DNA from 4 places in the Neomoorella humiferrea genome. Region 4 is predicted to be linked to each of the others. Evidence: riboswitches for the same ligand, from Rfam matches in the RefSeq annotation. Region 4 holds a riboswitch; each other region holds the start of a gene.
The links. A riboswitch is a leader RNA that binds a small molecule or an ion and turns the genes downstream of it on or off. The one in region 4 is predicted to bind cyclic di-GMP.

Region 1: another riboswitch for cyclic di-GMP. It lies ahead of MHFGQ_RS07680 (methyl-accepting chemotaxis protein); the one in region 4 lies ahead of MHFGQ_RS00215 (copper amine oxidase N-terminal domain-containing protein).
Region 2: another riboswitch for cyclic di-GMP. It lies ahead of flgB (flagellar basal body rod protein FlgB); the one in region 4 lies ahead of MHFGQ_RS00215 (copper amine oxidase N-terminal domain-containing protein).
Region 3: another riboswitch for cyclic di-GMP. It lies ahead of MHFGQ_RS09585 (methyl-accepting chemotaxis protein); the one in region 4 lies ahead of MHFGQ_RS00215 (copper amine oxidase N-terminal domain-containing protein).

The regions. Positions count from the first base shown of each region.
Region 1 is NZ_CP136419.1:1,479,714-1,487,234, reverse strand. Features, by position in the region: gene MHFGQ_RS07700 (hypothetical protein) at 1-403, shown strand, start outside; gene MHFGQ_RS07695 (NEW3 domain-containing protein) at 483-1,652, shown strand; gene MHFGQ_RS07690 (ABC transporter ATP-binding protein) at 1,655-2,623, shown strand; gene MHFGQ_RS07685 (ABC transporter permease) at 2,607-3,608, shown strand; cyclic di-GMP riboswitch class I at 3,724-3,814, shown strand; gene MHFGQ_RS07680 (methyl-accepting chemotaxis protein) at 3,857-5,965, shown strand; gene MHFGQ_RS07675 (GGDEF domain-containing protein) at 6,008-6,880, opposite strand; gene MHFGQ_RS07670 (hypothetical protein) at 6,880-7,242, opposite strand; gene MHFGQ_RS07665 (NADH-dependent [FeFe] hydrogenase, group A6) at 7,360-7,521, opposite strand, start outside.
Region 2 is NZ_CP136419.1:779,320-786,840, reverse strand. Features, by position in the region: gene MHFGQ_RS04080 (FliH/SctL family protein) at 1-573, opposite strand, end outside; gene fliG (flagellar motor switch protein FliG) at 557-1,567, opposite strand; gene fliF (flagellar basal-body MS-ring/collar protein FliF) at 1,580-3,172, opposite strand; gene fliE (flagellar hook-basal body complex protein FliE) at 3,281-3,589, opposite strand; gene flgC (flagellar basal body rod protein FlgC) at 3,664-4,089, opposite strand; gene flgB (flagellar basal body rod protein FlgB) at 4,092-4,484, opposite strand; cyclic di-GMP riboswitch class I at 4,652-4,784, opposite strand; gene MHFGQ_RS04050 (AbrB/MazE/SpoVT family DNA-binding domain-containing protein) at 5,044-5,247, opposite strand; gene MHFGQ_RS04045 (flagellar export chaperone FlgN) at 5,282-5,773, opposite strand; gene fliS (flagellar export chaperone FliS) at 5,776-6,192, opposite strand; gene fliD (flagellar filament capping protein FliD) at 6,336-7,521, opposite strand, start outside.
Region 3 is NZ_CP136419.1:1,838,851-1,846,371, forward strand. Features, by position in the region: gene MHFGQ_RS09575 (HD domain-containing protein) at 1-668, opposite strand, end outside; gene MHFGQ_RS09580 (chemotaxis protein CheW) at 723-944, opposite strand; gene MHFGQ_RS09585 (methyl-accepting chemotaxis protein) at 975-2,903, opposite strand; cyclic di-GMP riboswitch class I at 3,077-3,163, opposite strand; gene MHFGQ_RS09590 (hypothetical protein) at 3,882-4,025, shown strand; gene thrS (threonine--tRNA ligase) at 4,098-6,002, opposite strand; gene MHFGQ_RS09600 (DUF445 domain-containing protein) at 6,297-6,887, opposite strand; gene ytxC (putative sporulation protein YtxC) at 6,974-7,521, opposite strand, start outside.
Region 4 is NZ_CP136419.1:27,838-35,358, reverse strand. Features, by position in the region: gene MHFGQ_RS00225 (FAD-binding oxidoreductase) at 1-52, opposite strand, end outside; gene fmt (methionyl-tRNA formyltransferase) at 376-1,296, opposite strand; gene MHFGQ_RS00215 (copper amine oxidase N-terminal domain-containing protein) at 1,491-2,414, opposite strand; cyclic di-GMP riboswitch class I at 2,507-2,594, opposite strand; gene MHFGQ_RS00210 (4Fe-4S dicluster domain-containing protein) at 2,684-2,962, opposite strand; gene MHFGQ_RS00205 (2-oxoacid:acceptor oxidoreductase family protein) at 2,977-3,570, opposite strand; gene MHFGQ_RS00200 (thiamine pyrophosphate-dependent enzyme) at 3,560-4,348, opposite strand; gene MHFGQ_RS00195 (ferredoxin oxidoreductase) at 4,348-5,439, opposite strand; gene MHFGQ_RS00190 (hypothetical protein) at 5,466-6,170, opposite strand; gene MHFGQ_RS00185 (pro-sigmaK processing inhibitor BofA family protein) at 6,228-6,503, opposite strand; gene MHFGQ_RS00180 (DUF2508 family protein) at 6,493-6,702, opposite strand; gene recR (recombination mediator RecR) at 6,769-7,368, opposite strand; gene MHFGQ_RS00170 (YbaB/EbfC family nucleoid-associated protein) at 7,372-7,521, opposite strand, start outside.

The DNA.
Region 1 (7,521 bases), 1.2 Mb from region 4:
GGTCCTTTTGTTCCTGATCTGGTGGCACAGGCCGACTCCTGTCCCTGAGCCCCCGGCGGGATTTAAAGTTACGCCCATGCAATACCACTACATGGTTAGCTTGAACGGCCCGGAGCCCGATGCCCTGGTAAGCATTGGCCAGGTAGAAGCTTTTAACCAGTTCCTGGTTTCCATCAGCAAGCGGCGGCCTGCGGGCTGGCAGCTTATCTACACGCAGCCCCTGGATGCCTACCTGGTCTTACCCGTGCAGGTGATACGTTCGGATACCAGCAGGAACGCTTTGATTCTGATTACCTACCAAGCGCAATGGGGGCCGGAATACCGCTACCTAATTTTGGAGTTCGACGGCGACAAGGTCATACCCTACCGGGAGCAGGATAAGATTACGGGGACGGGGCGCTAAAAAATGTAACCACCCCCTTTAGCCGGACGTCTATAGTATTAGGATTTATTTACTGATATCGCAGATGGGGGGAATCGTTTTGCTTCGTCACCGCTTAAGGTTAGCCCTGACAACCCTTTTATTTTTCCTGACCCTGGCCTTCAGTCCCTTTATAGGAACGGCCAGGGCGGATAATGGTCTGCTGCTGTCTACGGCCTTTCCGGGCATAGAAGCCCAACCCGGGGAAACGGTAACCTTTCCCCTGGAGCTAAGCAACAGCGGGGCACCCCAGAAGGTCGATCTAAAGATCGTTTCGGCCCCGAAGGGATGGCAGGCCCTCTTTAAAGGGGGCGGTATGGTTGTCAGCCAGGCCTTTGCTTCTACAGATAAGCCGGCAAATGTGGATTTTCAGGTAGAGGTACCAGCCGACGCCCAACCCGGTAAATACGCCTTTGTGGTCCAGGCCGCCGGTCCCCAGGCCACTTCTCGCCTTGAACTGCAGGTGATTATAAAAGAGGTGGCCTCCGGCAGCGACAAAATGACCACCGACTATCCGGTATTGAGCGGCACTAGCAGCACTAGCTTTCAATTCCGGGTGACCCTGACCAACAATGGTGCCCAAGAACGTTCCTACAGCCTCGGCGCCCAAGCCCCTCCCGGCTGGCAGGTAACCTTTAGCCCGGCCTATGACAGCAAGCAGATAGCCAGTTTAAGCCTCGGTCCAGGCAAAAGTCAGGACCTGGATGTAACCGTTAAGCCTCCCCAGGACGTTAAGGCGGGGACCTATAACATCCCTGTCGAGGCCATAGCGGGAAGCAGCAAAGCCGGGGTGGTACTGAAGGTTAACATAACCGGCACTTATAGTTTGGAATTGACCACACCTACTGGGCGGTTGAATGCCGATGCCATCGCCGGAAAGGACAGCCCGGTAACCCTGGTGGTAAAGAACAACGGGAGCGCCGATCTGGCCAACATTACCTTTGCCGCCAATGCGGCCAGCGGCTGGGCGGTAACCTTTAAGCCGGAGAAGATCGACCTCCTGCCGGCCGGCGCCAGTCAGCAAGTTACGGCCTTTATCAAACCGTCGCCCAAGGCCATTGCCGGCGACTATGTGGTGAGTCTCACCGCCAGCACCCAGGAAACGAGCGGCACCGCCGATTTGCGCGTAACGGTGAAGACTTCGACCCTGTGGGGCCTGGTAGGTGTGATCCTGGTTCTTGCCGTTATTGGCGCCGTAGGGTGGATTTTCCGGAAGTACGGACGGCGATAGCCATGGCAACACAAGAAGCAGTCATTGTCACCAAAAACCTTACCAAGCGCTATGGTGCTATAACTGCCGTCCAGGATCTCAACCTGGAAATCAGAGAAGGGGAGATATTCGGTCTCCTCGGCCCCAATGGCGCCGGCAAGACGACGACGATATTAATGCTTCTTGGGTTGACCGAGCCGACGTCCGGGCAGGCCCTGGTAAAGGGCCTGGACGCCACCCGTCACCCCCTGGAGGTTAAGAGGATAGTGGGCTATCTCCCCGACAATGTCGGTTTCTACGACGACCTTACGGCCCGGGAGAACCTCCTCTATACCGCCGGGTTGAACCAAATTCCCCCGGCAGAAGCTGAAAAGCGCGTGGCCCTGTGCCTGGAACAGGTGGGCTTAGGCAATGAAGCTAACCGCAAGGTGAAGGAGTTTTCGCGCGGGATGCGCCAGCGGCTGGGGATTGCCGACGTCATGGTCAAGGATCCTGACGTCATTATCCTCGATGAGCCCACCTTGGGTATAGACCCCGAAGGGGTGCGGGAGCTGCTGTCCCTCATTGTGCGCCTGTCCCGGGAGGGAGGTAAAACGGTCCTCCTTTCTTCCCATCTCCTGCACCAGGTACAGCAGATATGCGACCGGGTAGGAATATTTGTAGGCGGCAGGCTTCTGGCGGTTGGACCGGTGGCTTTATTGGGACAGCAAGTTATGGCCGGAAAGCCTCTGGAGGTCGAGCTTCAGGCCGCTCCTGACGACGACGGGCTCATGGCCGCCCTCGGCTCCCTGCAGGGGGTAACCGGCGTCGAGCGCCAGGGGGCCTATATCCGCCTCCGCTGCGCTCCCGGTTGCGACGTCCGTTCGGAACTCACACCCTATCTCGCAGGCAGAGGCTATACCCTTTTATACCTTCGGGCACGGGGTTATGATTTGGACGACATTTACCGCCAGTATTTCCAGGGGGAGGGATATAATGACGGTCTGGCATAAGGTGCGCGATTGGCTCCACTGGTTCCGGGAGCAGGAATGGTCGAGCGGTGGTTTGCAAACCGTATTTCGCAAGGAACTGGCGGACCATTTGAGCAGCACCCGTTTTACCATCTTGGTTTCGCTGGTGGCCGTAGCAGGTATAGGTGCCTTTTACGTTGCAGCGCAAAACATTCGCTCTGTGGCTGGGGAAACAGATCCGGAATTTATCTTCCTCCGCCTGTTTACCACCGGTGGCGGTTCCTTGCCCCCCTTTGTCACTTTTGTATCGTTTTTAGGCCCCTTGTTAGGGTTGGCCCTGGGCTTTGACGCCATCAACGGCGAGCATAATAAACGCACCTTGAGCCGGCTCCTGGCCCAGCCGATTTACCGGGATGACGTCATTAACGGCAAGTTTCTGGCCGGGCTTGCTGTTCTTGCCGTGGTCATCCTGGCCCTGGGATTTCTAGTTGCCGGATTGGGATTGATGCTAATCGGCGTACCACCTACGGCCGAGGAATTGGGGCGGCTGTTGATCTATCTTCTGGTAACCATAGTTTATGTAGCCTTCTGGTTGAGCGTATCCCTGCTCTTTTCCTTGTTATTCCGGCAGACGGCTACTTCGGCCCTGGCGGGCATTGCCCTGTGGCTCTTTTTTGCCCTTTTTGTTGGAATGCTGGCAGGTCTTGTCGCCGACGGCCTTTTGCCGGCGAGCGAAGATGCCGCACCGGCCCGCATCTTGCAAAATGCCGTTTTAAAACAAAATTTAAGCCGCCTTTCGACGACCAACCTCTATGATGAAGCCACGGTAACTCTCTTAAATCCAGGGGTGCGGACCCTGGGGCCCGTCATGGTGGAACAGCTGGAAGGAGCCATACCAGGCCCTCTGCCCTTGGGTCAGAGTCTGCTCCTCATCTGGCCCCATATGGTAAGTCTTTTAGCGGCCACAATGTTGATCTTCGCCCTGGCTTATTACTACTTTATGCGTCAGGAAATAAGGGCAGGATGAGCCGGCGAAACGCCTTCGCCGGCTTTCTTCTTTTTCGTTAAAAACTGTTGACAAATGTCGTCAAGATATAGTAAATTAAAAAACGCTTGCCAGCGTTTTACATACCTGCAGCCGTTACCGCTCAAGGCAAACCCGTCGAAAGGCGGGGGCGCAAAGCTACGGGCCTAAGTCCCTTTTTTAGGGGATAAGGCAGCCGGGCCGCCGGAGGCTGGTTCTCGGCGGCCGCCTAGAGGGGCGGCCTTTAAATTTTGGTAAAAGGGGGGATAGGTCGTCCCCGGGAGCCAATTTTGCCCTTGGGGGAGAACGACCATTTTAAACTTATGAAGGGAAAATCGACAGGAAGCCTGCGGATTAGAATGACCCTCTTTTTTGGGGCCATCGTGCTGGTAGGCTGTCTGGTGCTGACCCTGGTGAGCCAGAACCGCGCGAGTTTAACTCTGGATGCCGCAGCCAGGGAAGCTATGGAAAAGATTATTGAGCAGGCCGCAGCAACCGTGAACAGCCGTGTACAAGCAAGGATGTATGTTGTGGAAACCATGGCCAATATGGAGATAATTCGCGGCCGTGTCGGCGAACGGGAAGCCACCCTGGAAGATAAGCTTAAAGCCCTGCAGCAGGAGTTGAAGGCAACAGAAGGCATGGGCTTCAGGCGTTTCGGCATTGCCGATAAAGAGGGAAACGCCTTCTATACCGACGGCAGCAAGGCCAACATTGCTGATCGGGAACATTTCCGGGCTGCTCTGGAGGGTAAGACCTTCGTTTCCAGCACCATTGTCAGTAAAATCGACAAATCCGTCATCTTCGCCTACACCACACCCATTCGCCATTATGCCACCAATGAAATAATCGGGGTATTAATCGGTATAGTTGACGCGTCCCAGTTCAGCCAGCTCATCAGCGATATTACATACGGCCGCAGCGGGTATGCCTTTGCCGTAGATAAAACAGGCAAGACTATCGGTCATAAGGATCAAGAAAAAGTTGCCGCAGAAGAAAATATCCTGAAGGCGAGCCAAAGCGATTCCTCCCTCGCTTCCCTGGCGGAAGTCATCGCCAGGATGGCGCAAGGGGAAAAGGGGGTAGGGGCATACACCTACCAGGGACAGAAGAAAATGGTCGCCTTTGCGCCAGTCAGCAGCACCGGGTGGTCCCTGGCCATCGCCGCCCCCGAAGTCGAGGTGCTGGAGAGAACGGCCGGCCTCAAATGGTACCTTATGACGTTATCATTGATAATCATTGCGGCGGCCCTCCTTTTGACCTTTATTATGGCGCGGGCCATAACAAATCCGATAAAACTGGCCGTGGATGAGCTGGGCCATCTGGCCGCCGGCGACTTCACCCGGACGGTGCCGGACAGGTTTTTAAAGATGCGGGATGAAATCGGCCGGCTCATGGTGGCAGTTAATACCCTGCAGACCAACCTGAAACCCCTCCTGGCCGGGGTAAAGGAAGAGGCAAAAACCCTGGCCGGCAGTTCCGAAGGGTTGAATGCTGCCGCCGAAGAGATTGCCGCTTCTTCCGGCGAGGTGGCCAAGGCTGTTCAGCAGGTGGCCTCCGGAGCGTCCGAGCAGGCAGGTCACCTGCAGGAGATATTGGGTCTGGTGGAAAATATAAATTCCAACCTTGAAAAGGTATACAGCGCCGTGGGCAGCGTCAAGGCCAACACCGAAGAAACCTCCAGGCTGGCCGGGGAGGGCAAGGCGGAGCTGGACGTCCTTATAAATTCTATTAAGGGCGTACGGGAGGCCTTTAACACAGTTACCGATAAAATTACAGGGCTCCAGGGGGCGGTAAATCAGGTAAGCGAGATCCTGGCCGTGATCAACGGCATTGCCGAGCAAACCAACCTTTTGGCCTTGAACGCAGCCATCGAGGCGGCGCGCGCTGGAGAAGCCGGGCGCGGGTTTGCGGTGGTTGCCGAAGAGGTTCGTAAGCTGGCGGAACAATCCCGTGCATCCTCTGATAAAATCGGGGAACTTTTGGCAACCATAACTTCCGGCACCGACGAGGTTGTAAGCACCTCGGAGGAAGTAAAAGGGCAAATAATGGTGCAGCTGGATAATGTAGAAAAAACGGTGGCGTCCTTTGACCGCATTTTAAGTTCTGTAGCCGCCGTGGCCCCCATGATCGAAGAGACCTATCGCCAGGTCGACGGCACAGTGCAGGCCAAGGACGTTATGCTCGACCGCATCCAGAGCATCAGCGCTGTGGCGGAGGAAACTTCTGCTTCGGCCGAGGAAATATCGGCTTCCGCCGAAGAACTGTCGGCCTCTACCCAGGAAATAGCCTCCACCGCCCAGGATGTCCTTAGGATAGCCAAACGCTTAGAAGAACAGGTGGAACGTTTCAAGGTATGAAAAAAGGAGGCAGTTTTGCCCGGCGCCCTGCGACTTTAACGGTTAGGCGCCGGGCAAAAATTCAGTTGCACAAGCCCTAGCGACCACTACCGGTTGTTTTATTGTTTTAGCCCGGGAAGAAGCCAGGCTGGCCAAATTTACCAGATATTTAATTATGTAGTCGGCATCGTTATGGGCGCGGCGGAGTTCTTCACAAGCGCCGCCCGCGATACCGGCAGAAACGGTGACCTCTATCTTGTCCGGCCAGTTTTCGCCGGCAAGGGCCGATGTCATCTCACGGGCCAATTTTTCTGCTTCAGTTAAGGAACGGCAGGTGGCGGCGGCAAACTCATCGCCGGCGTAGCGGCACAGGGCTTCTTTTTTAACGTCCATTAGATTTTTTAATACTGCTGCCGTCCGGATCAAAACCCTGTCGCCGAAGATGTGTCCGTATTCCTTGTTAATAAAGCCGAAGTTGTCCAAGTCCAGGAAGATCACCGCAATCTCCTGGCTATTTTTTAATATCTCCAGGGCTTTTTCGCAAAAGATCTCTGCTTTATACAGCCCGGTGAGACTATCGGTATATTTGGCCATTTCGGCGGAAACCTGGGAACTGGTAATAATGCCTACGACATGTTCGTCCTGGACGACCACCAGACGTTCCACGTTATGCTTAACCATTAACCTCTGGGCTTCCAGGAGGGAAGCCGTGGGTGAAATGGTGATCACTTGACGGGTCATGGCATCGGCCACCAGACGGTTGGGATGGGCCCTACGAATGTCCCTGGAAGTAACTATGCCCACCAGTTTGCCATCATCTATGACCGGAAGGCAGCCTATACCGTAATGTTCCATAATATAAGCCGCCCGGGCTACGCCGGCGAGGGGTCCGATGGTGTAAAGCTCCCGGCTTATCAGGCCTTCCACCTTAGGCACTAAATATCCACCGTCCTGCTGATGTGGATGGTAATATTGATTTGAGCCTTTACCACCATGCCCTCGTCGGCGATGCGTGTTCCTTCTTCGACTACCACGGGTAGGAGTTTTTCCTTGGGTAGAAGCCTTAAAAGGGATTTTTTTACCACGACGGCTTCAAAGACATCGTGATTTAGGCGGACAATCTCATATTGCTCCGGCGAAACTGCGTCCACCATTCGCCTGACGGCTTCGGGGCCGATGGGAGCCCTTTTACCTACTAGGAGAATATCCTGCATTGGTGGAATCTCAAATTCTGACAATTTTATGTTGATATCGGCCTTGCGCTGGGGTTCCGGCGAGCGTGAGGTTTCCTGGGACAACAAAAAAGCCCCTCCTTTTTTGCTCGAAGTCACACTAAAAATTATTATATACCTTTTTTCGTCATTTGCCCATGAAATTTTATATTAAATATTATGCCAAATATATAAGAAGGCGGCCTAGTTAACGGGATTGGCCGCATACCCCGGCAGGGGCCCCCGGGGGGTATAGTAGGTGTGCAGCAGCTTTTTGGCTTTTTCGCTTAAAGGAGCGCCCAGGAACTCGGCGTATATTTTCTGGACCGCTGGGTTTTCATGGGACAGGCGGATGCGACGGGAATA
Region 2 (7,521 bases), 750 kb from region 4:
CGGGGCGGCATAAACTATGTAATTCTGGCCCTCGGCCACCTGGCGGACGGCCCGGCGGGCCGTTTCCACCACCGCTTCCGGCCGCTGTTCCACCTCCCGGCCCAGGATCTTGGCGGCGACGGCCAGGGCCAGGTCGACGATGTCGCCTTCGGCCCCTTCAAGGATCTCCTTATAGGCCTGCCGCGCTTCGGCCAGAACCCGGCGGGCGGCTTCCCGGTCGGCTGCCGCCTCCTGGCGGATGGCCGCTGCCTCCGCCTCAGCCCGTGAGAGGCCTTCCCGGTAACCCCTTTCTTCCCCGGCAGCGCGGGCTTCCTCCAGGACCTTAAGCCTTGCGGCTTCGGCCGCTTCTTTAATGGCCCGGGCCTCCCGCCGCGCCTCCTCCAGGATGGCCTCCGCTTTTTTAAGGGCGGCCGTTTCCCGTTCTTCCGCCTCAGCGGCGGCCCCTTCCCCTGCCGGCTTCGGCTCTCCCCCGCCGGCGTCGTCTAAAGATACGGCCGCCAGGGGGCGCAGGGGTATCACCCTTTCCCCGCGGCCCGGCCCGGCCTTTTTCAACACCCTAGACCACAATGGCATCCTCACCACCCCGGGCGATGATGATCTCGCCGGCTTCGTCTAAGCGACGGATGATCTGGACGATGCGCTGCTGGGCTTCTTCCACGTCACGCAACCTTGCCGGTCCCATGTACTCGATGTCCTCCCGGAGCATTTCCCCGGCCCGCTTGGAAAGGTTGCGGTAAATGCGGTTGGCCACTTCTTCGCTGGCCGCCTTGAGGGCCAGGGCCAGGTCTTTGAGATCGACTTCCCTGAGGACCCGGCGGATGGAATTGTCGTCCAGGGTCAGGATGTCTTCAAAGACAAACATGCGCTTGCGGATCTCGTCGGCCAGTTCAGGGTCATCCTGCTCCAGAGCTTCCAGGATGGTCCGCTCGGTGCTGCGGTCGGCCCGGTTCAGGATGTCCACCAGGCTCTTGACGCCACCGGCAACGGCGAAATCCTGATCCACCAGGGAGGACAGCCGCTGTTCCATGATACTCTCCAGCTCCCGCAGGGTTTCCGGAGAGGCCCGCTCCATCAGGGCAATCCTTTTGGCCACGTCGGCCTGGATCTTGTCCGGCAGGGCGCCCAGGACCACCGCCGCCTGCTCGGGTTCTAGGTAGGAAAGGATAAGGGCGATGGTCTGGGGATGCTCGTTGTAGATGAAGTTAACTAGCTGTTTGGGATCGGCCTTGCGGATCATGTTGAAGGGGCGTATTTTGGACGTAGCCAGCAGCTTTTTAATGATTTCCGTCGCCCGGGCCGGTCCCAGGGTCTTTTCCAGCACCTCACGGGCATACTTCAGGCCGCCCTGGAGGATAAACATCTGGGCGTCGTTAAGTTGCAGGAATTCGTCCACGATCTGCTGCATGGTATCGGGGTCGATGGAGGTCGTGTTGGCAATCTGGTAGGTGATGCGCTCTATGTCCTCCTGACCCATCTGCTTTAATATCAGGGAAGAGAGCTCCGGCCCTACGGCGATCAAGAAAATTGCCGCCTTTTCTAAGCCCGAAAGGGGTTTCTGCCTCGCCACTCATGCCCACCTCTAATCTTCGGACAGCCAGGCCCTGATAAGCAGCGCCGCGTCCTCCGGGCGCTGGCGGATGATGTCCCGCAGGCGGTCCATCTTAGCCTTGCGTTCCGCCTCCTGGCGCACCTTTTCTACGTCCACCGGCTCCACCGGTTCTACCATCAGGGGCGCCACCGGCGCAGCGGCCTCCATGCCGGCCTTCGGCTTCTCTCCTAACATACGTTCCGGCAGGATGGCCGGCACCGCCGCCCGCCGCCGGCGCCGCAGGATGACGATAAGGAGGAGGAGCAGAAGGAGTAGCCCTCCCAGTCCGGCGCCACCCCACATCAAGTACCGGCGGAGCTGCTGCTGGCGCTGCTGCTGGGCCTCCATTTCCGCCGCCATCTGCTGCTGCATGGAGTTATCAAAGGGAAGGGACTCTACGTTGATCTGATCGCCCCGAGCTGGGTCGAAGCCGATGGCTGCGGCGACAATGTTCTGGATCTGGGTTCTCAAGGCGGGAGTGACAGCCCCGTCAACGGCCACCGCCGTGGAAAGGCGCCGCACCTGGCCGGGCGCGACGATAGTATGGGTTTCCGTCTGATCCAGCTCATAGTTGCGGATGGTATCGGAGTTGTTGTAATTGCCCGCGGCCGGGTTTACCGCCTGGTATACGGGGGGCTGGGTGTTGGCCGGCGTCCCCGCCGCCCCCGCTGCACCGCCTCCGGCGGTGCCGGTTTCGGTTTTGACCTGCTCGCTCCGCAGGGCGCCTTCCTTGCCCCAAACCGTCTGCTTGATTTCCTGCTGGTCAAAGTTCAAATCGGCGGTGACCATGGCCACAGCCTTGCCTGGGCCCAGGATCTGGCTCAATACGGCCTGCAGCCGCTGTTCCAGGTCACGCTCGAACTGCCGTTTGAGTTCCATTTGATTCTGCCGGATGCGGCCCGCAGGGGCGTTCTCATCCCCCGCCAGCCCCTCACTCAGAACGTTGCCGTACATATCGATGACGCGGATGTTCTCCAGCTTCAGGCCGGCCACGCTGGCCGCCACCAGCTCCATGATGCCTTTGACCTGTTCCGGTTTTAAGCGGGACAGGGGTTTGAGCTTCAACATTATAGCCGCCGAGGGGGGCTGCTGTTCCTGGAGGAAGACACTGGGCTGAGGGATCACCAGGTGCACCCGGGCGTCTTCTACCTCGTCCAGGGAGACGATGGTACGCCGCAGCTCCTCCTGCAGGGCGCGCTGGTAGTCCAGGTTGCGTTCAAAATCGGTCATTCCCAGTTTGTTTTCGTCGAAAAGCTCAAAGCCCCGGCCGCTGTTTAATACCCCGGCGCTGGCCAGGTCCAACCGTAGTTGATAGATTTGCTCCTTGGGTACCAGGATGGTGGTCCCTTCCCCGGCCAGCTGGTAGGGCACCTTCATTTCCTTCAATTTTTCCACGACGGCCGCCGCGTCGCTCTGCTGCAGATTGGTGAACAGGGGCGCGTACTGGGGTTTTAAGAGCCACTGGATTAAAAAAGCGCCGCCCAGCAGGACGGCCAACGTCACGGCCACCAGGGCCGAGCGCCGCCCGGGAGTTAAGCCCTGCCAGAAATTTTTCAACTTGGTGAGAATCTGTCCGTACTTCATTGCCCGCTCCCGGTAAGCCTGAATCTAATGCTAATCATAATTACTATTGCCGCCAGAGCAATATGCCTCCCCACCTTCGGCTTTCACCCATCATGTCGACGGCGCGCTTTAGAACTGCATGCGGGAAATTTCCTGGTAGGCCTCCACGACCTTATTGCGCACCTGAACGGCCAGTTGCAGGGAGAGATTGGCCTGTTCCAGAGCCAGCATGACCTCGTGCACGTCTTCCACACGGCCGGCCAGGTACTCCTGGGTGAGGACATCGGCCTGCTGCTGCAGGGCGCTTATTTCGTTCAGCTTTTCTTTGAGGAGTGCGCCGAAGCTCTCTGCCGGCGCTGCCGTATTTTGTTGCGCCGTACTGCGCCCTATCTCCTGCAGCGGCGCCGGTGTTAAAAGGGATGTGGGTGCAAGGAGCATAATGTTCTTCCTCCTGAAAGTTACATCCTGTTTTCTGGCAGGCTGAAGGATTCATCGATAGCTAATGCATGTCTCTAACGCCCGATCTCCAGGGCCTTCAGGGTCATGGCTTTGGCCGCATTCAAAACGGTGACGTTGGCTTCATAGGCCCGGGTGGCGGTGATCATGTCCACCATTTCGTTGACGACGTTGATATTGGGCAGGGCCACATAGCCGTCGGGACCGGCGTCCGGGTGGGAGGGATCGTACACCCGGCGCGGCGGGGTGTTGTCCTCCACGATGGCGGCCACCTCCACCCCGGCCCCTTTAAATTGGGCGCCCGCAGGTTTCAGGGCTTCCTGGAGCTTTTCTGCAAAAACAGGCACCTGCCGCCGGTAGGGACCGCCCCGAGGTGTCCTGGTGGTATTGATATTGGCCAGGTTGTTGGCAATAATATCCAGGCGCAGGCGCTCGGCCGTCAAACCGGAAGCGCTGATAGCCAGGGCCGGCAATAATTCCACCCTTACCGCCTCCCTTCGTTAATCACATAGCGCAGCATGGCCAGCCGGCCGTTCAACTGCTGGACGGCAAAGTTAAAGTTTAAGCTGTTCTGGACCAAGTCGACCATTTCCCGGTCGATGTCCACGTTGTTGCCGTCCTGGCGCATGGTGGTGCTGTTGTCCGGGACCACTTCCGGCGTAAGCTCCAGCCCTCCCGCCGGCAGGTGGCCGGGATGGGTGCGGTAGAGCTCCACCCCGGGCTCCACTCCCAGAGCCCGGGCGAGCTTTTCTTCAAAGGAAACGTCAGAACGCTTGAAGCCCGGCGTGTTAACGTTGGCCACGTTGTGGGCGATGACCCGCTGGCGCAAGGTCGCCGCGTCCAGGGCCTTCTCCAGGACGTACAGGGCCGGCGTCATAAACACGGATTTTTCTCCCTCTTTCCCGGAAAAACGATATTTTTCTCCAACGGTTACCACTTTAGCATTTCTATGGGAAAATGGGTATCGGCCTTTAGGCCTAAAATACCCCTGGGACTTTGGTCCTATAAGAAAAGCCCGTCCGGCGGGCAACTCCACAAACCGGGAACGGCGGCCTGGCTGTCATAGCCCGTCCGCCGGAGGTTAAAGGCCCTGCCGGACCGCCACCCCCGCGCGACACGGACCTTAGACCCATGGCTTTGCGCGCATCCCCTTTCGGGGAGCTTGCCCTTGACGCCCGGAGTAAGAAAATTTTACCTTGGCATTTTCGATATTAATTCAACACGTTTTGCCAAATTCCTGCAGGTTGGGTAAAATTCCTCCAAAAAAAATAAACCGCCCCCCCTTGGGGAACGGCTTCCCAATCTTTAAAAATTTCGCTGGCCAACCGTGGTATAATATAGCCATAGCCACCTTTGGAAGCATGTGGGACCTAACAACCATCCTGTCAGGAATGCGCATTACTGAAAATGAGGCCAAAGAATGGCGGCAGTCGAGGTTATTTGATTAAACCTACCTTCAACGGCCGTCTTCTCTCCGGCCGCAGGCTTTCCAACTGCAGGCGCCGCAGAATGACGGTTTCTCCATCCAGTTCCACGGCCAGATGGTCCCCTGCCTCCCAACCCAGGTGTTCCCGGATCTCTTTAGGTATGACCACCTGGCCCCGGCTCGATATCTTGGTTATCTCTATATGTTCGCCCATCGACTCCCCCTGCCCATGATAGGTTCTCTCTATGTCATAATCGCCGGTCCAGGCACCGGGGCGCCGCGGTTCTATACTCACGGCGGTAAGCCCTGGCCATCTGTCGGGCTGTTTGTACCTGTTCCAGCTCTAGTTTAATCTTTACCATGTTTTCCTGCATAATTTTCAGATTAGCTTCCTGCAGTTCCCGGCATTCTTCCCATAGGGTCCGCAGATGCCGGGAGGCGCTAGCCAGTTCCCAACGGGTTTCCGGCGTTAGGAGCTCAATTTTTTCCCATGACGAAACTTCTTTTTCTGCAACTAAAGCGAGATTTTTTTCCAACTGCCGGGTAGTCTGCCGTGCCTCGGACAACAGTACCCTCATGGATAACGACTCTTCCAGAAAGTTATTCAAGGCTTCCCACGCGCCGGTCTGTATGTATTGACGCTGCTGCTGCAAACTACGCCGCCACGCCTGCACCAGTTCTATTTCATGTAAATAAGCGCGCAGGAGCTCCTTCGCGGCCTTTTCTTTTTCTTTGTCCATTTTTAACCCTGCCGATTCATCCCGACCCGGGTTCGATAATCATGGGAATGATATATCCTTGTAGCTTCTTCCCAGGTATCGCGCAGCTGCTGCAGCAGGTCCATTACTTCTTGAACCATAACTGCGCTCTTTTTCACGTTTGCCTGCACCAGATGACGGTACATGAAATCGTATAATTTATAAAGGTTGTCGGCAATCTCGCCCACGTCTCTATTCAAATTGACCATCAACTCGCTCAAAATATCCTGGGCACGGCACAGGCTGCCGTTGGCCCCGGCATAATCCTTTTTCTCCATGGCCGCCAGGCCCTGACGGCAGAAACGCAGGGCGCCGTCGTAGAGCATCAGCACCAGCTTTTCCTGGGATAGAGTCTGGACCTGGTTCTGCCGGTAAGCCTGATAGGGGTCGGTAATGGACATGGCTTACACCTCGATTTGTTCTACAACATTTTCCAGCCATCAACTCGCCTAGTTAAACATTGCTTAATGGGTTTATCTTCACCCTCACCACTTCATCGCCGTTTCCTCTCCGTTTTATGAACGTAAATTTGTTGACCTATACGCTACTTTTTCTGGTAGGCCCCCAATCCGGCAATCTGCCCGGCCAGCCAGTTGCCCTGGCTCTGCAAAGCCGCCAGGGCCTGCTCCATGGCCGTGAATTGCCGCCGTAGTTGCTCTTCCTTAATAGCCAGCCGGTCTTCCATGCGAGAGATCTGGTCGTCGATGTCGTCCATAATGTCCTGCAGGGACTTCTCCCGGGAGGGGATAAGACCATCCCCCGAACGGACAAGGGAGGTAAGATATGTATCCAGCCTGTCTGCCAGCCCGGTTTTGCCGTCATTGGTGAAGATAGCCATCACGGCCTGGGGGTCGGCCTGCAAAGCGGCGGTCAATTTATCCGTGTCCAGGGTGATTTTACCGCTGCGGTCGAAGGTCAATGCACCGCTTCCCGCCACCTCGCCGGTTGAAATACCGATACTCCATGGCGTCCTATAGTTGCCCGTCAGCCCGGAAACGGTATCGGTCATCAAGCGCCACAGGGAACTGCCTATTCGCGCTAAAGTGGGATCACCCTGGAGGTCGCCGTCCTTACCACCTTTGGTGCTGATAAAGTCCATAACCGAGTTATACTGATCGACCAACTCTTTAACGGCGTCTATGGCTTTCTGGATATCATGGCCTACCTCGAGGTTAATGGTTTCCGCATCACTTATTGCTTTGTTGCCGTCGGCGTCGGTTACTCCCAAAAGGTTCAAGGTGACGCCGGTGATAACGTCGGTGATGGTATTTGTAGGACGGCTTATGGTGAGACCGTCGACAGTGAAAACGGCGTCCCGGGCATCCTGGACCACGGCACCGGAAAGGATTTTTCCGCTCCCATCTACCAGCCCCAAACTGTTGAGAACGCCGTTAGAATCGGTAAAGGACATAGCTCCGGCTGCACCGCTAGTTTTGCTGGTAAGCACCAGGCGGTGGTCGATGACGGCGGCGGTTACGATGTCCCCCGCCCCGCTGGTCTGTCCTGAAGCCGGTACGGTATTGATGAGGGCGGCAATGGACTGCAGGGAGTCGCTCGCGCTGACGGTGATGTTGCGGGTTTGTCCGCCCACGGTTATGCTGAAGGAACCGCTTAAACCTAGCGCCTGGGTGTCAGAGGTCACAGGCGTGGCTGGTTGAAAGTTTGCCGTCCAATCGGCAAGCATGGGGATAGAAGTACTATCTCCGTTTAAAGTCGCTCTTAATTGTATT
Region 3 (7,521 bases), 860 kb from region 4:
CTTGAAATGCCGTCGACAGCCTTCAGCCCTTTCATAAACAATTCCGTCAACAACCGAAGAATATTGATGACGTGGCGGTAAACCCCTTCCTTTATAATGCCGGTAATCTTTATTTTGCCGGTTGCCGAGTCGTACTCGTCCCGGTATTCCGGTATGGATTTAAGCCGGGCCACAACTTCGGGATCGACAATAAGGTTGCCCAGGGCCATTTCAAGTTCTTCCTGGGAATGGCGCAGCGTTGCAAGCTGGACTTTTGATTCTTTTCGCAGTTCCCTTTCCCGGTCGCGTTCTTCCAGGGCTACCCGCAACAGCCCATACGTTGTAAAGATGCCCGATTTCCCCTTCCTGGTGAGGAAATAAGGTGGGTTGTGCTCCCTCTTTTCCGCCCATAAACATATAGCTGAAAGCCCTGCTTCTTCTTCCAGGTAGTCGTCCTCGGCAATAGGTTTTATGAATACCCTTATGCCACTTTCCATTATCCTATTCATGCCGGGTTCCTTCACAAAGGTTCGCAGAATGTCCAGACCGTGCAGCCACCCTACAGGTTCTTCCGCATTATTGATTACCTGCAATACAAAACTATCATTTTCAAGCATCTTTTTTATGGCTTCTGCGATGCTGGCACCTTCCGCAATAGATGGTATTTCACGGGAATCCGAAGTAAGCATGTTCCTCTATAATTCCTCCTTGAAAACGTCGAGTAAACTATTAAGGGGCTTACCTTAAGCTCCCCGCTTTAAATTCAGCCGCTTAATACTCGGAAGAATGTTGCCCCTGAGGTTGGCGAGCCCCCGCATGTACGGGGGCGTCAGGGGCACCTTCACCACGTATGGAACACGAATGATCTCCTGGAGGTACTCTATCGCTATGCCGTAGCTTTTCTGTCCCAGACGAAAGACCACGTACTGGTCAAGGCTTGCAACCGTTGCCCCGGCTATTGCCATATACCTTCCTCCTCGTTCACTCCGATTTCTTTAGCCCTGCTGGAGCTCGTCCGCCAGAGCTGCAATTTCCTCGATAGCCTGGGCAAGCTCTTTCATGCCTTCTGCTTGCTGGCGGCTGGCGGCGGCTGCTTCTTCTGCCGCTTTACTGGCTTCCTGGGCAGCCGTACTTATCTGCTCTACTCCTCTGGCTGCCTTTTCTACCCTTAGGAGGCTTTCATCTGCCTGCTTTTTAACCATTTCCACCCCCTCAACGACCACCCGCATATCGGTTTCAATAAGGTCAAGGTCGGCCGTTGTTTTTTGGGCTTTTTCCGCTTCCTTTTGAATTACATCCCCAATAGTAGTAATGTCCCACTGTACGTTCATCACTTGCTCTTGAATGCCCTTTACCATTTCCTTGATCTGCTCGGCGTTGCGGGCACTCTCCTGGGCAAGGTTCCGGATGTCTGAAGCTACTACCGCGAACCCCTTACCGTACTCGCCGGCCCGGGCTGACTCTATAACGCCGCTTACCGCCAGCATGTTGGTCTGGATGCTTACGCTCTCTATGGTGTCTACTATCTTATCGATCATGCGGGCGTTCCACTCTAGCTGGTTAACCTTGTGTACGTTCTCAAGGTTGGTGGCTGCCGCCTGCTTGATCCCTTTAATCAACTCATTTACCCTGACTTTGTTCTCAGCCAGCAAGTCACTAAGTTCCTGTACTGCAGATTTAGACTCATCGGCCTCCTTCGCAATTACTCCCATCGATTTTTCGATCTGCTTGATGGCGGCGGAGAATTCCTCAGAAGCCGATGCCTGTTGCTCTGCCGATTTCGCTATTTGATTTAGGGCGGCGTTAATCTCTTCTGCCGAACGGCTGGCCTCCTCAATGGCCGAGGATAGTTCCTCCGCCGCTGCCGCCAGGCCCTCGGCCGATTTGACCACATCAGTCGAGTGCTTGAGTTCATCAGCCAGATCGGCTAAATTATTACTGTTATTGCTTATCTCCTCTAGTGCCCGGGCCTGTTGCTCAACCCCCTGCAAGGCCTGCTCAGTGGCGCTGGCCTGCTCCTCAGCAGTCGCAGCTATCTGTTCGCTACCTTTCTGGAACTCGGCTACCGCTTTTTCTACTTCCGTGACCAGCTGCTCAATCCTAGCAGCTCCTTCCACTACTTTGGCTACAGAAGTAGTAATCTTCTTAAGCTCTTCCGTGATAGTCTTACCTTTTTCCGCCTCGCCCCTGGCTACCTCAGCTGCCTTGTTGATGGCTTCAGCCACCGTGCGCACGTCTTCCTGCACACTGTCTACTATCTTCCGTATGTCGCTGGCCGCTTTCTCGGAAGTCTCTGCCAAGGTTCTTACTTCGTCCGCCACTACAGCAAACCCGCGGCCGTGCTCCCCAGCCCGCGCCGCCTCAATTGCAGCGTTCAGGGCTAGAAGGTTTGTCTGGTCGGCTATCCTTACTACGGTCCGGACGATCTCGTCAATCTTGGACGCCTCTTCTTCCAGTTTTGCTACGACCCTGGCCGACTCCTCGTTCCTGGCTGCGCTGGCGTCTACCCCTTGGATCAAAACCTCAATATCGTCAATCATGCGGCTCACCAGATTCTTTATGGCTTCACACCGGTTCAAGGATTCCCGCGCTTGCTGCACCGAAAGCTTGGCAGCTTCGCCGATAGCTTGGATAGCGGACAAGGACTGTTGGGTAGCGCCGCTCGCTTTCTGGGCTCCGCTGGCTATTTGTTCCATGGCAGTTCGTAGTTCTTCTACCGCGCTGGAGGCTTCCTCCACGCCGGCAGAAAGTTTTTCCGCCGCGCTGGCTATCCGCTCGGCAATCTGTTGCAGCTTTGCAAAAGTCCGTGCCTCCATTTCTTTCTTATCGCTTTCTTTGTCCGGTTCACCCTTGCGAGTCTCGCCGTATATTCCTCGGTTGGCAGAAGGTAAAGGCTCCAATGTTTTAGAGGCATTAATTGCCATGATTACAAACTTCTCCTTAATGTTTTCGGTATTTGTTTAACCATTTTAACCAAACATTGTTTGGATACGATAGTGACTAGAGGAAATAATTTTCGTCTAGCAAAAAATAAAGGGAACAGGTTACCTGTTCCCTCTACGAGCCTATACAATTCACTTTATCTCCTCGAAGGTCCACCGGCAACCTGGCAACCATAGCTTATACAAGCCTTAGGCCCATGGCTTTGCGACCCCGTCTTTTAACGGGTTTGCCCTTAACGTTGACTTATTTAACAATTTGCTTAGTATCAGGGGTGATCGGGTGTAGTTAGTTTTTGCCAATTATAAGTCTTCAGGGTAGTTCCAATTTAACCGCCCTTTAAACATTTGGCGTTATCGCTTATCGGGAAAGCAATCTGCTATTTTTCTTCAAAAGATCCACTATCGCCAGCTTCTTCCTGTAAAGGCAGCTAGGTGAGTGCCAACACTTTGCCCTCCTTAATCTGGGCTGTTAATTCTTCGTAACTTTGAAGGCTGGCCGGCAAAAAACCTGCTGCAGCCTGGCGATAAAACCCATGAAAGGGGCTTAAGGCTCTGCGCCAATGTCTTTCGACATGGTTTGCCCTTGAGCATAAGATACGCAGGGAAAGTGAGTTTAATGTTGATTTAGGGGAATTATGGAAAAAAAAGAATGATTTTACCGCGGGCGAGACAGAGGGAAAGAAGGTAAAATAGAAAGAGGATGGAGAGAGGATTTGTTTCCAATAATAGGGAGGTTTGGGAATTATATACCCCCCCCCCCCCCATTTCTATATTTTGCCATTTTAACAATCTCCTTCCAAATTCCTTAGGTGTAATTATATATTCGCGTTTTTTTTCCAAAATCCTCCCAAAAAACTACAACAACGCAAAGTTAATTATGGCAGGTAAAACGTTCCGACTCCACGTTGCTTATCTTCTTTTCTTATGGATGAGGCCGAGCTTAACCTTCTTATGGAAGATATGGGCAACAAAGCGGCAACTATTGTCAATCTGCGCCCGGAGATCGGCGAGCTGATAAATGAATTAGCAGAAATACAGCCGTCGACCATAAAGGCCCTGGTGCATTTCATAAAATCCATGAAGCAGTCGTTGCATTCAAAGTGAAACTTATTTAAGCCGCCCTACATAGAAGCCCGCCCGGCTTCCTTGCCAGGTGGGCTTGTTTTAGCGAAAGTTTTATTCTCGTCTTTGAATCTCCCCTGTTACCCTGTCAATAAAGGTACGCAGCGGCACACTGCCCGTATCCCCGGCGCGGCGTTCCCGGACAGATACGGTACCTTCGGCTGCTTCCTTATCCCCCACCACCAGCATGTAAGGGATTTGTTCCAGCTGCGCGGTGCGGATCTTGTAGCCGATTTTGTCGTTGCGGTCGTTGACGTCGGCCCGGATGCCAGCCCGCACCAGTTCTTCTTTCACCTTATAGGCATATTCATTATGACGGTCGGTGATGGGCAGCACCCGCACCTGTACCGGAGCCAGCCACACGGGAAAGGCTCCGCCGTAATGCTCGATTAAAATGCCGATGAACCGCTCTATACTGCCGAATACGACCCGGTGAATCATTACCGGCCGGTGTTTCTGGCCGTCTTCGCCGATATAATGAAGGTCGAATTTTTCCGGCATGAGGAAATCTAGCTGGATGGTGCCGCACTGCCAGGTCCGGCCCAGGGAATCCTCCAGGTGGAAATCGATTTTGGGGCCGTAGAAGGCTCCGTCTCCTTCATTGACCACATAGGCCATGCCCCTTGCCTCCAGGGCCTGGCGCAAAGCCGAGGTAGCCGTTTCCCAGATCTCATCCGAACCCATGGCATTGTCCGGCCGGGTGGAGAGCTCGACGTGATACTTAAAGCCAAAGAGGCTGTAGAAACGATCCACCAGGTCGATGACGCCCTGGATCTCTGCCGTTATCTGGTGGGGCAGCATAAAGATGTGGGCGTCGTCCTGGGTAAAAGCCCGTACTCGCATGAGGCCGTGGAGGACGCCGGATTTTTCATGACGGTGCACCAGCCCCAGCTCGGCCAGGCGCAAAGGCAGGTCGCGATAGCTGTGCTGCTCTGATTTATAGACCAGAATGGCTCCCGGGCAGTTCATGGGTTTGATGGCGTAATCGGCCTCGTCTATCTTGGTGAAATACATATTTTCTCGGTAGTGATCCCAGTGGCCCGACTGCTCCCACAGGGAACGGTTCAAGATTATGGGCGTGCGGATCTCCAGGTAGCCGGCTTTGCGGTGCTCTTCCCGCCAGAACTGTTCCAGCTCGTTGCGAATAATCATGCCCTTGGGATGGAAAAAGGGAAAACCCGGCCCTTCTTCCTGGAGGCTGAAAAGGCCAAGCATAGCCCCCAACCGCCGGTGATCCCGCTTTTTAGCCTCTTCCAGACGATGGAGGTATTCTTCCAGGTCTTTAGCTTTGGGGAAGGCGGTGCCGTAAATCCGCTGCAGCATAGGATTGGCCTCGTTGCCCCGCCAGTAGGCCCCGGCCAGACTGGTGAGTTTAACGGCCTTGAGATAGCCGGTACTGGGAAGATGGGGCCCGGCGCAGAGATCGATAAAGTCGCCCTGGCGATAAGTGCTAATGGGCACCCCTTCCGGCAGGTCGTTAATGAGCTCGATTTTATAGGGTTCGTTGAGGCGGCGGAAGAGTTCCAACGCTTCCTCCCGGCTGATCTCCTGCCTTTCCAGAGGGAGATCCTCCTTAATAATCTTGGCCATCTCGGCCTCAATGGCGTTTAAATCATCTGGCGTGAATTTATGCTCGCTGTCGAAATCATAATAAAACCCGTCGGTGATGGCCGGGCCGATACCCAACCTGGTGCCGGGAAACAAATGTTTCACTGCCTGGGCTAATACGTGGGCCGCGGTGTGGCGGTAAGCCAGACGCCCACCTTCATCGGCAAAGGTCAAAATCTCGAGGCGGCATTCCTCCGGCAGAGGACGGGTCAAATCCCACACTTCGCCGTTAACCCGCGCCGCCAGGGCTTCCCGGGCCAGCTTCGGCGATATGTCCCTGGCCACATCTAAGGCCGTAGTACCGGCGGCATATTCCCTAACGCTGCTGTCTGGTAAAATTACCTGCATCATTGTTCCCTCCGAAAACCGTGGTAAATAAAATAACTCCCGTCCCGCAAAGGGACGGGAGATTATCCCGTGGTTCCACCCTTCTTCAGGGGAAGCCCCCCCTCTAGGGCTGATAACGGTGCCGACCGGCCGGGCTTACTGTTTTTCGGCCCGGCAGCTCCGGAGTGGTGCGGCGCCCTGCCGTCGCCCGGGATGCTTCCAGCCGCGGCATCCCTCTCTGGAGGGCCGTTCCAGGGGCCTTGTCTCCTTCTTCGCCGTTATGTACATTATACCGGCATCAAACAAATTGTGTCAAGATTACCTCCAGCCTGCCAGAAAAGCCTGAACTACACCGATCAATAAACCCAGGAGACCACCCAGCCATTCTATATAACGCAATTCCCGACCGGCCACCGTTACAACTACATCTTCCATTTGGGCTATATCCAGCTTGTTAAATTTTTCGGCGAGAATCTCACCTATAGAAAAAGAGGCGGGATTGCGGCTCAACTCTTCAATGAGCTCCTCGAGGGCCGAAGGCATCTCCTTCATTATAGTTTCTTCTATCGCCTTGCCCGCCGCTTCCCTGAGACCTAGGGGAATAAAGGATGGCAGGCGCTCCACTAGACGTCGCCTGACCAGATCCGCCACTATTTTCGTCAGCCCCGCGGTAGCTTCAGGCGTATTAAAATAGGCCAATACTTCCTTAACGGGCAGTAGGTCTTTGTCGACGACGCCGGCGATGTTGGCCGCTATTTCAGCCTTTCTCCTGGGTATAAGTCCCTGCAGCGTCCAAAAAAGAATTTTTACCGGCCGGCGGGGGCGAAAAAGCATCCTAATGGCTATAACATTGGTCATCCAGCCGATAAAGGCGCCGATAAGAGGGATAAAGATCCACCTGGCAAGCATTTATTTCACCCCATACAAGTGCAATAATAACAAAAGCCCGGCCAAATGACAACTGGCCCGGCTGGAGCAAAACTTGGTATAACTTATCAGCGCTTCTGCAGGGACTGCTGGCAGCGGCTGCAGCCGCCGCACTGGATGAGCCGTTCCCCAAAAACGCTTTTTATGGTGTTCACGGCGTTATGGTGGCGGCTTTTATCGACGGTATGGAGGATTACCTGGCGTGGGGCAATGGTGATTAAGGCACTTATTAACAGGTCTTCATAATTAAGCTCACTATCGGCCATGTCCACGACAAAACCCTCCAGGTAGTCGCTGTTTAAATTGCGATTTTCACTGTCATAAAGCTGAAAACCGCCGCCCGGACCCAAAACTACATGGACCTTTTCCACCCTCGGTTCCTGGGCATCTACAAAGTACCGTAAAAGGCGGATAAATTCATCATATTCCTTTTCCAATAGGTACTCATCAACGGCTTCTTCCAGGACCTGCTCCAATTCTGCTAAATAATCGGGCAGACGAAAACGCACGAAACCGTCGATATTCAGCCAGGAATTTTCTTGGAAATATTCCTGCACGCGGGCGGCGATAGCCTCCTCCCGCTGCTGCAGCTGCAGGCAACTATTCTCCCCCTGAT
Region 4 (7,521 bases):
TATCTTTCCCGACAATTCTTACCAATTCGTTCAGGGTTGATTGATCGATCATTAATTAACCCCTCTCCCTTCCCCTTTTTAAAAATCTTGACCAAGGCCATAATTTTATAGCTAACACCGCTTAAAACGGTGGACCCAGGGTAAGATAATAAAGTTTTTAGCTTCTCTTTTACCGCCCCCAGTCTATTTTGTTAATAATATCACAAAGAGTTAATATTCATTTATTTAAATCTATCAGTAGCTTTGAACAGGTGTCAAGAATTCTCTGGCTTATAAAACCCTTCAGGCCGACGAAAAAAAACCGGTCTGAAGGTCTTTCACCATTTTTCGTAAACTAGCTTCCTGTCTTATGGTCTAACCAGCAGACAGGAAAAATTACAGCAGTTCTTCCCCCTTTACGACTTCGGCTTCGGTCACAAAGCCTCCGGCCGGTATTTTTTCCATATTGCCGCCATACTGCACCCGCCGCACCAGGAGGGCTCCATCTCCAGTTGCTACGGCGAACCCTTCTTCAGGTATTACATCAATTATCCTGCCCGGTGCACCACACCCGCTAATGGGAGAGGCCTCCCATATTTTCAACTTTTCTCCCCGGAAGGTCGTCCAGGCCCCCGGGCTGGGGTTGGAACCGCGGATTAAATTGTAAATCTTCTGCGTGCTTTGCCGCCAATCAATCCTTACATCCGCCTCTTTTATCACCGGTTGATAGGAAGCCAGGCTTTCATCCTGGGGTACAGGGTTTGCCTTCCCTTCCCGGATCAAGCGGACGGCTTCGGCCACCATTTGCACGCCTAAGGGATAAAGTTTTTCAAAATATAGGGATTTCACCGTATCATCGGGATCGATGGCCACTTTTCGCTGCAGGATTATCGGTCCGGTATCGATGCCGGCATCTATTTGGTGGATGGTGACGCCCGTTTCCGTTTCACCGTTGATAATGGCCCAGTTCATGGCGCTGCCGCCACGGTATTTGGGCAGCAGTGAAGGATGATAATTAATGCCGCCGTGGGTGGCCAGATCGATCATGGCCTTGGGGACGATATCGGTTACAAAGGCCAGTACCAGCAAATCAGGTCTTAGGTTTTCAACCCATTTCAGGGCTTCCGGCTCCTTCAAACGTGCCGGCTGCAAGAGGGGCAGGCCGCGCTCCAGGGCCAGCTCTTTAACCGGGTTAGGCCCTTTTTGCCCCGGCCGGTCCGGTACGGTAAGGACGCCGACTACTTCTTCCCCCTGATCAAGGAGGGCCTTAAGGCAGTCTTTGCCAAAAGGAGCCTGACCGATAAAAACGATACGCAAAAAATTTTCCCCTCCCTTTTCCTTTACCCCTGCAGGGTAGCCAGGGGTTTCTCTTTCTCCAATTTTAATATATCCTTAACACATTGAACCTGTCAATGATTTTATGGGGCCGCCGTCCGGCCGCCCCATGCTTTACCTCCAGTTATTGCACAATAAAACCCCTCACCTAATAAGGCAGGGGTTTTATTGCCGCTTTAAGCGGCAGGTATTGAGGAGGTCGTTGGAACTGGCGCTGGATTGGAAGGAAGAGTTGTCGTACCAGTACTATTTGTATTGTCAGCGGTGGGTACTGTTTCCGTAGAGGTCGATACTTCTGTTGTAGTCGAATTGGTACTCGATGATGTTTCCGGAGCCGTTGATGTCGGTGATTCCGTCGTCTCTCCTGTACCTTCTTCAACATCAATATCGCCAGTTTCTATGTCGCTATCATTATTGTCGCCAACATCGATGTCGCCAGTGGCGTCATTATAATTTACTTTTTCTTTAAATACTTCACTTAAGAACCTCAAGGGCACAAAAGTACGGTTGCTAATTAATAGAGCCGGAACATCTAAATTCATTTTTGTTCCATTAACCGTTACTTCCGTGCTGCCAAGGATAAGTACTACGGTAACCCCATTTTTGGTTATGGTTACGGTATTGGTTGCCTCATCCCAGTTAACAGTTGCACCCAGGCCTTCCGTAACCGCCCTGACAGGGATCAGAGTGCGGCCGGATTTAATTACTGGCGGTACATCAAATTTTATCTCTTTATTTTTTACCCGAATCCGGCCTCGGAATTTTTCCAAACCTTCATTTTGGACTTCTTCTGTTATCTGTTCCCTTTTCCTATTTTGATCTTTTAGCCCCTTACTACTTGTAATCCCGGACTCTTCTTGCATCTCTCTTTCTTGCTGGTTCACTTCAGTTTCTAATTTGCTATCGTCTTTTAAATTGCTATCTTCCCTTTCAACCCCGGCGTTAACATAAGACCGATAATCAGTCTTCCCTGCGGCGGCCGCCCCATAATGGCTAGCTTTATGACTACTGTTACCCTTGCCCGGATAAGCGTAAGCTATACCGGCATATAAGAATAGGCCGGCCATGGCCACCACACCAATTAGTTTTTTGTACTTCATTCAACTTACCTCCTTCGAAAACTCCTAAAAAAATTAGACAACCCGCATTAACCGGAGTTGCCCATAATCGTTAGCCAATTACGTATGATTTACCCGGCAACCCGGCTGCCATGACCTGTTAAGGTTTTAGGCCCGTGGCTTTGCGCCCCTGCCTTTCGGTCAGGTTCGCCTTTTGCGGTTTTCATTAATATTAATCGTCACTTTTAATTATTTCTTGACCGTCGTGACCCCCGCAGGATGACGGCTTTCGCCGCAGGTTAGCCGGCATTTCACGATTGACCTGGAGTATCCCGCCCCCTGCCGTCGCGCCTTTCGATCCAGATAGCGGCATCGGGGCAAACGAGCTGGCACTTTTTACAGGCTATGCAGGGTTTGCCGTGACCGGGCTCTACCACCGGGGTGCCGAAGGCCCCCAGTTGTTTAGCCCAGCCGATAGTATCTACTGGGCACTTCTCGATACAGAGGCCGCAGCCCTTGCACAGGGCTGGAAACAGGTGAAATATCCCTTTACCGTTTTCTGTGGTAATGGCCTTAAAAACTGAGCTCAAAATCCTTCGCCCCTTTAAACATTCGTACGTTTACTGCTAACTCCTTGCTTCTGCCTGCCAATATCGTAGCCTCGCGCCAGGGCGCGGTAGTTTAGCTCCCTAAGATTCGGGTCCTGGGCAAACTTGTGGCCCAACTGGCGTTCCAGGGCCTGTTGTACATCTTCTACTTTCAAAAAACCCGTGATGCCTACCAGCACTCCCAGGATGATAACGTTAAAGACACGGGGATGCATTTCCTCCTGGGCTATGAATAGGGCCGGGACGGCCAGACGCCTCTGTTTTTCCCCGTAAACCCGCCGCACGTCGTCTTCCAGACCGCCCTCATAAACCAGTAAAGTCTTCTCGCCTACATACTGCCGTACCCGTTCCACGGCCCGGGTGCTCAAAGCTACCACTATATCGCCGGTAGTAAATTTAGGCGCACTCACCGGCTCCCTGCTTATCTGGACAAAGGCCACCGAAACGCCGCCCCGCTGCTCCACGCCGAAATTGGGGATATACAGGGCCTGGAAGCCGGCCCGATAGGACGCTTCGGTGATGATCTCGGCCGCCGCCTGCACCCCCTGCCCGCCTTCCCCGGCTAGGGCGATTTTAAGATTAAAGTCCACGGGGAGGCACCTCCCGCAAGCGTCCGGACGGTTTTTCGTCCGGCGTCCTGAATTCCCCGATAGGAAAATAAGCCGTCATTTCTTCTTCCACAAAACGCCAGGTAGCTGCGGCATTGGTGTGCCAGTTGGTAGGACAGGACGACAGGGCCTCGATAAAGGCGATGCCTCGGCCTTCCACCTGGTTCTGCAGGCCCTTCTGGATAAAGTTTTTTAACTGGACGATATTGGCGATGCTCCCCCGGGCTACGTAGGCCCCCGGCGGGGCGATGGCCGCCACCAGTTCCGGTCCCAGGATGGGCCGTCCGGTGAGGCCGGCGTCGCGGCCGTAGGGGGTTGTTTCCGTCTTCTGGCCCGGCAGGGTAGTCGGGGCCATCTGGCCGCCAGTCATGGCGTAAACGGTGTTGTTGACCACGATAATGGTCACCAGGTCGTTGCGGGCGGCGCTGCTGACCAGGTGCTGGGCGCCGATGGCGTAGGCGCCGCCGTCGCCCATGTAGGAAACAACTACTAATTCCGGCCGCGCCCGTTTGATGCCCACCAGTACCGGCGTAGTGCGGCCGTGGTGGGTCTGGACGGTGTCCAGGTTGAAAAAGTCCCAAGAAAGGAGAGAACAGCCGATGTCGCACCCGAAAATAGTGCGTTCCTGGATACCAAGGGCGTCGATGGCTTCGCCCAGGGCCTTGAGGACAATGCCGTGGCCGCAACCGGGACAAAATTTGTGGGGCTTGGTTTCCAGCCGCCAGACCCGGGGCATTTGCGGTTGGACGGCGATGGCCATTAGATCAGCTCCTTTTCATGGACAAATTCCACTATTTCTTCCAGTGTTATTCCCATTCCCGGGCGCAGGTACCCGGTGACCGGCGTAGATATACCGTAAAGCCCGGCCTGGACCTGTCTTTTCAGCTGGCCGTAGGCCGATTCTACCACCAGGATATGGCGGGCCCGGCCGGCCAGGGGCCTTAAAGGTTCCGCCGGAAAGGGCCGTAAGGTGATGGGGCGGAAATAGCCAGCTTTGTAACCCCTTTCCCGCAAGACGGCAACGGCCGCCCGGGCGGCCCGGGAAACGACCCCGTGGGCGATAATCAGCAGTTCGGCGTCATCGACGGCATATACGTCCCACTCCATCACCTGGGGCGCCACAGAATCGTAGGCCTTTATGGCTTTCATCAATACTTCGTAAAGCTCTTCTTCCAGGTTGTAGGTATTGCGCAGGTGGGCCGGTTCGCGTTCTTCTCCCGGCAGGCCCGGCAGACCAACCATGGGGCGGCACGGTTCCATAGTAATGCCCCGGGTTTCGGGATCAAAAATGGTTACCGGCTCCCGCATTTTTGATTGATATCCGTCCCCCAGGACAAAGGTGGGAAAACGATATTTCCAGGCGCTGTTAAAGGCTTTAATTGTATACAAAAACAGCTCGTCATGGGAAGAAGGGGAATAAACGATGCGCAAGCCCTCGCCGTTGCCGCCGAAGCAGGTGAGGTTTAGTTCCTGCTGGGAGTAGATTACCGTGGCCGTGGACGGCCCGCCGCGCTGGGTCACCACCACCACCGTGGGCAGGCGCATCATTTCGGCCATGGCCATGGCCTCCTGCATGAGGACGTTGCCCGGCCCTGCAGTAGCTGTAAAGGCCCTTTTTCCTGCTAATACACCCCCTACGGTGGCAAAACCGGCAGAAATTTCATCTTCTGTCTGGAGAAATCCGCGTCCGTATTTCGGAGCCATCCTCGTCCAATAGTGCATGATTTCATTTTGCGGCGTGATGGGATAGCCGTACATGATGTCGGCTCCGGCGGCCAGGGCCGCCCAGGCCACCACTTCGTTGCCGGTCATAAAGGCCCGCTCCTCGCCTGTAATGGGCCTAGTTGCCATATAAAAACACCTCGTCGTATTAATTTTCACCAGAATGCCCGGGGCATGAAGCGTTTAATCGGCCGCAAGGGATTACCGCAGCAATCCTGCGTACCCATAAGGGGGACCAGGTCAAACATTACGGCCGTGGCCACTACCGGAAGGTTCAACTCCCTGGCCGCGGCGGTTACCTTCCTTGCCCCGGCCTGGATGAGTTCCACCGTCGTTGCCTCGCCCCGATGGGTGTTATTCAACAACCCATCCACCCGTCCTAATGAACGGACGTGGTCAATAATATCTTCTACCGTAGCCGTTGCTGGCCGGGCCGTATTAATTACCGCCAGGATTTGCAGTTCAGGGGAAGTAGAAACTCCCTCCAGCAAATTAAGTATTTTGGCTCCGGCCGTGCCGTAGCCGGCATCGATGATTACGTCCCCTTCCCGGTACAGGGCCCAGCGGACGGCCGGGTGTAAGATAGTCCCCGCCTCACCCCAACCGGTCACCTGCCCCGTCTCCCAGGCTAAAACTTCTATCCCTATTTCTTCCAGCTCGGTTTTTAAAGGACGAAGGGTATAACACGGTTCTACGGTATCCAGATCGGCAAGGGTGACCCGGCGCCCCTGCTCCCGTAAAAAAACGGCCCGGTTTACGGCATTCTCCGATTTGCCGCTGCCGTACTCCCCTAAATATGCCTCGACTATCCGCGTCTTCTTCATTCCGGTAGTTATTATGCTTCCGTCCCCAAATTGCATACTAAATCCCCAAAATAAAAAAGCCCGGCTTTAAACCGGACGTAATCCTTTTAATCTCTAAGATCCCAGGACCAGGCGCAGAAAGATCAGTAAAAGAAGGCCGGGCAGGCCTAAAAAACCGGCGATTATGACGGTAAGCCAGTTCAGGGGGATGAAAAAATTAAAATGGGCACCGAAAAAATTGAAAGCCCAGAGGAGAAGGAGACCGAAAAAGGAGTTAATAATAATCTTAAAGACCCACCGTAGGGGTTTTAATAAAAGGCTGCCTACAAGATAAAAGAGAAAAAGCAAAAATATTCCCGCCAGAATCAACTGGACAACATCAGCACCCATATTCTCCACTCCTTGCCAGCTTCCACAGGTACATATATTTCCGTTCCGCAGCCTCCATCATGTAAATTGCCTGATCGACCAAATACGGATCGGTTACCTCGGCGAAAAGCCGCTCGGCCGCCCACCATTCTTCCTTAGCTTCTCTGATGGCATCGGCCAGCTGTTCTAACTTCCCTTCAAAAGCCCCCTTCTGCTGCATGCGGTACCCTCCCCAACTGCCCTTTGCCTATAACATATGCAGCTGGGAATAATTTCTTGCCTGTTTTTATTCCATCTCGCGGCGGCCGCTGAAGGCCCGGGCCAAGGTAACCTCGTCGGCATATTCTAAATCGCTTCCCACCGGCAGGCCGTAAGCAAGACGGGTAACCTTCACAGCCAAAGGCTTTAACAACTTGGCCAGGTAAAGGGCGGTAGCCTCCCCTTCCACATCAGCATTGGTGGCCAGAACTACTTCTTTAATTTTACCGTCGTGCAGGCGTCGTAAAAGCCCTTTTATTTTTAACTGTTCCGGCCCGATGCCGTCCACGGGTGAAATGGCTCCCTGCAAAACGTGATATAAACCCCTGTACTGGCGGGTCTTTTCCAGGGCTACTATGTCCCTGGCCTCCTCCACCACACAGATAATGGTTTGATCCCTCTCGGGATCAGTGCAAAGATGGCAGGGATCCCGGTCGGTCAAGTTGCCGCATACAGAACAGTAATGGATTTTCCGGCGTGCCTCAAGAATGGCCGCGGCCAAGCTTTCCGCTTCCTCCGCCGGTGCGTTGAGGAGATAAAAGGCCAGCCGCTGGGCAGTCTTAGGTCCCACTCCCGGCAGTTTGCCCAGGGCCGTAATAAGTTTGTTCAAGGAATCTGGATAAAACATAGGTTAAAACCCCGGCAGGCGCATGTTTCCGGTAATTTTACCCATTTCTTTGGCCACCATTTCCTGGGATTGGCGCAGGGCTTCATTGACGGCAGCAAGGATGAGATCCTGCAGCATCTCAACATCCTCGGGGTCGACGGCATCCGGATCGAT